Thermotoga maritima MSB8: one gene and its partner. The protein of the gene in region 1 interacts with the protein of each later gene in a pairwise test. Links are inferred from orthologs where the notes say so. Each region holds a gene or a part of one and is shown on either strand. Other genes may lie near its edges.

What was found. The genes of interacting proteins can lie anywhere in the genome.
Region 2: the proteins of dprA (region 1) and recA interact in binary tests that used the Bacillus subtilis proteins (3 or more experiments, as listed by UniProt). The link is inferred for Thermotoga maritima MSB8 from one-to-one orthologs.

What each region holds. Positions count from the first base shown.
Region 1 is NC_000853.1:261,923-264,971, reverse strand. What follows is about bases 4-2,979. They hold dprA (DNA-processing protein DprA), read right to left. Parts: upstream 2,011-2,979; coding sequence 997-2,010; downstream 4-996. Other genes in these bases: rsxE (electron transport complex subunit RsxE), read right to left, coding at 2,876-2,979; rsxA (electron transport complex subunit RsxA), read right to left, coding at 2,304-2,879; TM_RS01285 (RnfABCDGE type electron transport complex subunit B), read right to left, coding at 1,997-2,290; csrA (carbon storage regulator CsrA), read right to left, coding at 741-992; gatC (Asp-tRNA(Asn)/Glu-tRNA(Gln) amidotransferase subunit GatC), read right to left, coding at 488-778. In the rest of the region: more of rsxE, read right to left, coding at 2,980-3,049. UniProt on the Bacillus subtilis protein: Protein that helps load RecA onto ssDNA during transformation. Binds cooperatively to circular ssDNA, is able to bridge different segments of DNA. Favors the loading of RecA onto SsbA- or SsbB-coated ssDNA and formation of RecA-DNA filaments.
Region 2 is NC_000853.1:1,841,092-1,844,140, reverse strand. What follows is about bases 74-3,049. They hold recA (recombinase RecA), read left to right. Parts: upstream 74-1,014; coding sequence 1,015-2,085; downstream 2,086-3,049. Other genes in these bases: rny (ribonuclease Y), read left to right, coding at 2,500-3,049; TM_RS09445 (regulatory protein RecX), read left to right, coding at 2,015-2,500; thpR (RNA 2',3'-cyclic phosphodiesterase), read left to right, coding at 459-1,022; TM_RS09460 (CDP-alcohol phosphatidyltransferase family protein), read left to right, coding at 74-455. Outside these bases: more of TM_RS09460, read left to right, coding at 1-73. UniProt on the Bacillus subtilis protein: Multifunctional protein involved in homologous recombination, DNA repair and competence.

The sequences.
Region 1 (3,049 bases):
AAAGCTCCCCGTTCTTGAATCTACAGAAGGAATCCTTGAAATTGACTGAGCCGTTCCTCAGGGATTTCACTTCCGTTCCTGTGAGAACGATTCCCGCTTCGTAAGTTTCCAGGATCTCGTAGTCCGTGTAGGCTTTTTTGTTCGTGGCAACAACCTTCACCATCTCACCCCAGCCAGATACCTTCAAAATGGTCTATTCCTTCAGGAGTCACCCTCACAAAATCAACCCGCGCTGGTCCTTTTAATTTGTTCTGAATCATGTAAAATCTCGCTGTCTGTTCCAGGTTCCTCACCTTTTTGAGATCTATTCTTTCAAGAGGATCCACTTTCCCACTTCCGCTTTTGACTTCCACGAAAACTATCTCTCTCCCATCGCGCGCCACTATGTCTATCTCACCGTACTTCGTTCTGTAGTTTCTTTCAAGAATTTTGTAACCTTTTTTCTTCAAAAATTTACATGCGAGTTCTTCCGCTTCCTTCCAGTCCATCATCTGTGGATTCCGGGGACTTTTATGTGACCGTCTTTTTCTTCCGGGAAGTTCTTCTTTATGAGGTCCCGCATTTCAAAGAACCTCGGATCTCCTTTTCTGAGTTTGGCGCTGTCCTCAACGGGTGTGTACATTGGCTCCACACCCTCCACGTCGACTTCGTTGAGGAGCTCCACGTAATCGAGTATCTCCTGAAAATCTTTCATCAGACTTTCTCTCTGGTCTTCGGAGAGTTCTAACCTTGCCAGATTTTCAAGATGAAGCACTAGGTCCTTTGTAACCTTTATCATTCCTTAAAACCCCCTTCAGGTCATCTTTTGAAACTTCAGAAGCTTTTATGTTCTCACTCTTGAGTTCTTCGTAGAGTTCCTCACGAAGAATCTTCACATGTTTGGGTGCCTCTATACCAATTTTAACAGAATTCCCCTCTATCTTCAGGACAGTAATCACTATGTCTTCACCAATCACGATCTTTTCCCCTACTCTTCTAGTGAGAACCAGCACGTTATCACCCCAGCAATCTGTATGCACCGCCGTCGAACCAGATCATTCCCATCAGTTCCATCTCCGATATCACCCTGAGGACCTCCGAAACGCTCCACCCCAATTCTTCAACAAGCTCATCGACTGTTTTTGGCGAACTTCTCAACAGATCGTAGATCTTCTTTTTGTCATCATCGAGCGATGGGGAAGCGATTCTTCTGATTCCAAAATGAGTTTCAAGGTCTTCCTCGTCGGTGAGGGGATAGGCACCTGACTTTATCAGATAGTTCGTACCTTCGCTGGTCTTCCTATCTATATCACCGGGAACGGCGAACACATCACGACCGCTTTCCAGAGCAAACTTCACCGTTATGAGTGCACCGCTTTTGATGGGAGCCTCTGTGACGATGATCGCATCAGAAAGACCCGCTATGATTCGATTTCTCGCTGGAAAATGATGTTTTCGAGCACGAGTTCCCATTGGATACTCACTGACAACACACCCGTTTTTCACAATTTCATGGAAGAGTCGTTCGTTCGATCGCGGATAAACAACATCCACTCCTGTGCCGAGAACCGCCACCGTCTTTCCTCCAGAACTCAGGGCTTCCTTGTGTGCAACGGAATCTATTCCAAACGCCATGCCGGAAACGATCACAAAGTATTCGCTCAGCAGTTTAACAAAGCGCTTTGTGACGTTCACTCCATAACTTGTGGGTCTTCTTGTTCCCACAACTCCCACACACTTTTCTTTCAAGAGCTCAGCATCGCCCCTCACAAAAAGAACAGCTGGCGGATACCTGATCTCCCTCAAGTGCTGGGGGTAGTCATCTTCCCAGAACGAAACGAGCTTCACATTGTGTTTCCTTATCAGTTCCTTTTGCCTTTCTAATTCTTCTTTTCCGCACTTTTCAAGAAACTTCCTCGTCTTTTTTGGATCCGCGTTCTTCAGAAATTTTTCGAGAGGTAACTCCGGTTCCAGTTCCCGAAGATGGAACTCACCACGATGAACGAGCAGAGCCATCTCAAGAGGAGACATTCTTGTACTCCTCGAGAATCTTCTTTATCTTCTCTTCGACACCCTGAGGTCTTCCGGGGAGACACCTGTTCGTTTCCGCCTGACCCTTCACGATCGCCTTCGCGTAGGCTTCACACCCGGCAAAACCGCACGCGCCACAGTTTATTCCAGGAAGAACCTCCGTTATCATCTTCACACGTGGATCTTCTTCCACCTTGAATCTTTGCGCAGAATAGGCAAGAAAAGCCCCGAACCCAAAACCCAGAACAGCGAGCAAGAGCGTCGAGTAGATGACTTCCAACTCCTTCACCTCCTCACAGCTTCACCATTCCCTGGAATCCCATGAAAGCAAGCGAAAGAAGTCCCGCGGTGATGAGGGCTATGGCGGTGCCTTTGAAAGGCTCCGGCAGATCGTAGAGATCCATTTTTTCCCTTATTCCGGCGAATATCACAAGAGCAAGAGCAAATCCAAGACCAGATCCCAGTGCGTGGAAGACCGCCTCAACAAAGTTGAGCTTCATGAGACTGTTCAAAAGCACCATACCGAGGATCGCACAGTTTGTGGTGATGAGAGGCAGGAAAATACCAAGCGCTTCGTAGAGATCCGGGCTGGTTTTCTTCAAAAACAGTTCGACGAACTGGACGAAAGAAGCGATGACGAGTATGAAGACGATCGTTCTCAGAAATTCAAGTCCTGTGGAGATAAGGAGCTTGTCCAGAAACCAGCTGATGGCAGCAGAAACCGTCATAACGAACGTAACGGCTATACCCATTCCTGTTGCCGTTTCCAACCTTTTGGAGACCCCCAGGAAGGGACAAATCCCGAGAAACCTCGCCAGAACGAAGTTGTTCACGAATATGGCAGAAAAGAAGAGCAAAAACACCTTCATTTCGCTTCACCTCTTTTCTTTCTCCTGATGCCGATGTAGGTGAAGAGTGCAGAGAGAAGACCGAGTGTTATGTAGGCTCCCGGTGGAAGAATTTCAAGAAATATCTTCAACTCCCACACTTTGTAACCGAAGATCGTACCGTTACCGAAGAGTTCTCTGACGCTTCCAAG
Region 2 (3,049 bases), 1.6 Mb from region 1 along the record:
TGGAAGGATGGATCTCTTTGTCGTTCCTGATTTTTGTATTTGCGGCTTTCACAGATTATCTCGATGGTTTTTTTGCGAGGAAGAAAAACCAGGTAACGGATTTTGGAAAGGTCTTCGATCAGGTTTCTGACAAGATTCTCGTGATATCCACGGCAGTGGCCATGTTGGATGTTCTTCCGTTGTGGTACGTTCTGGTTGTCTTTGCAAGAGACACCTTTGTAAACGGGCTCAGAATACTCGCAGCCAGCAGAGGAAACGTTGTGCCAGCGAGGTGGATAGGGAAGGCGAAGACTGTTTCTCAATTTGTGGTGTTGATCGCTGCGTATCTCTTCAAGATGGGCTTTTTGAGTAACGCACTTCTCATGTTTTTTGTGGTGCTCTCACTCACAGTAACGGTGATCTCCTGGATTACGTACACGATCGATATTGCAAGAATCACGAAATTGGAGGGATAGTTCATGAGAACCTTCATTGCTATCGATGTCAACGAAGAAGTCAAGAAGCAAGCCTCTGAGATCATAGAAAAACTCATGAAAAGAGGCTTTGGTGCAACGTGGGTTTCTGAAGAAAACATGCACCTCACGCTTTTTTTCCTGGGAGAGGTTGACGAGCAGAAAATCTCCGAAATAGCCGAACACCTCTGTAGAAGAGTGAGAGGTTTTCCTTCTTTTTCGTTCACCGTGAAAGGTTTTGGGTACTTCAAGAGGAAGATGTCTCCGCGCGTCTTTTGGCTCGGAGTGGAGAACACCGATCGCTTGATGAAACTCTACGAAGAGCTCAGAAACGAGCTGTCTCACCACGGTTTCTCGTTTGAAGAGAAGTTCGTTCCTCACATTACAATTGGAAGGGTGAAGTACTACCCGGACAAGTGGGAAAAACTGATCGAAGATATCGATTTTCCGCCCATCGAAGTTGCGGTGGACAGATTCAAGATTTACTCGTCCACGTTAACACCGACAGGTCCCATCTACAAAGTTCTCTACGAATGTCAGTTTGAAGGAGGATTGATCAGGTATGCCTGAGGAAAAACAGAAAAAGAGTGTCCTGGAGAAAGCGTTGAAGAGAATAGAAGAAAACTTTGGAAAGGGTTCCATAATGATCCTGGGTGATGAAACCCAGGTTCAGCCTGTAGAGGTGATACCAACAGGGTCCCTCGCCATCGATATCGCAACGGGTGTTGGAGGATATCCAAGAGGAAGGATCGTGGAAATCTTTGGTCAGGAATCGAGTGGAAAAACTACCCTTGCACTCCACGCCATAGCAGAGGCCCAGAAGATGGGAGGAGTGGCTGCTTTCATAGACGCAGAACACGCACTGGACCCTGTTTACGCGAAAAACCTTGGAGTGGATCTGAAGAGTCTTCTCATCTCTCAGCCTGATCATGGAGAGCAAGCACTCGAAATAGTGGATGAACTCGTAAGAAGTGGTGTGGTTGACCTCATAGTTGTTGATTCCGTTGCGGCTCTCGTTCCCAGAGCGGAAATAGAAGGTGCCATGGGAGACATGCAGGTGGGTCTTCAGGCACGTCTCATGTCGCAGGCACTGAGAAAGATCGCGGGAAGTGTGAACAAATCAAAGGCGGTAGTGATATTCACGAACCAGATCAGAATGAAGATAGGTGTTATGTTTGGGAGCCCGGAAACCACAACCGGTGGACTCGCCTTGAAATTCTACGCAACCATGAGGATGGAAGTCAGGAGGGGTGAACCTATAAAGGAAGGAAAAGATGTGATAGGCAACGTGATAAGTGTAAAGATCGTGAAGAACAAGGTTGCTCCTCCGTTCAAAACCGCACAGACGTACATCATATACGGAAAAGGAATCGATAGAGAGTACGAGCTGTTCAATATCGCTGTAAATGAAGGGATAGTAGACAGAAAAGGTAGCTGGTATTACTACACCACTCTCAAAGGTGAGGAAGTTTCTCTTGGGCAGGGAAGCTCGAACGCCGTTCAGTTTCTCAAAGACAACCCTGAAATAGCAGGAGAGATCGAAAGGAGAATAAGAGAAAAATATGGATTACTATCAGTGGAGAAAGAAGAACAGAGGAAAGAAAAGAAATCTTCAGGCGAAGAAGCCTCTTAATTATGCGTTGAGGCTCCTCAAATATCGAGTCAGATTTGAAGACGAACTTCGCGAACGATTGAAGAAACAGGGCTTCGCAGATGAGGAAGTGGAAAGTACCATTACTACCTTGAAGAAGCAGGGATATCTGGACGACGAAAAAGCGGCTTATCTCTTTGCACTCGATGAGATGCGATTGAAGCTCTTTGGGCCGAGAGTCGTGAAAATGAAGCTCAAATCACTTGGAGTGGATGAAGAGATCATAGAAAGAGCAATCGAAAAGGCTCTGGAGGAGATCGATTTTCACGAGGAATTGAAGAGATTGAAAGGGCGATTCAAAGATCGATGGGAGCTAAGAGATTATCTCTACAGAAGAGGGTTCGATTCTTCTCTCATCGAAGAAATTCTCAATAAAATAGATGGAGGTGAAGAATGATGCTGTGGTACATAGTAGCAGGAGCCGGTGGTCTTCTGATTGGATATTTAATAGCAAACTATCAGATAAATCAAAAGCTCAGAAAAGCGAAAGAAGACGCTCAAACCATCATTGAAAAGGCGGAGAAAGAAGCAAACGAGATAAAAAAGAAAGCGATAATAGAAGGAAGAGAGGAAGTTCACAGGCTCAGAGAAGAATTCGAAAAAGAGCGATCCAGAAGAGAAGAGGAATTGAGAGCATTAGAAGAAAGACTCTTGAAAAGAGAAGAGCTCCTGACAAGAAAAGAAGAGAACCTTGAGAAAAGGGAACAGCAGGTTGAAGAACTCAAAGCAAATCTGGAAGAGAAAATGAGAGAGGTCGAAGAAAAGGAAAAAAGAATCGACGAAGAATTGAAACGCCTTGCCGGTATGACTGTAGAAGAGGCAAGAGAACTCATCCTCGAAGAAGCAAGGCAGAGGTACGAACACGACCTTGCGAAACTCTACAAAGAGATGAAAGAACAGGTTGAAGAAGAAGCTGAGAAGGAAGCCAAGAAAGTCATAGCATTCG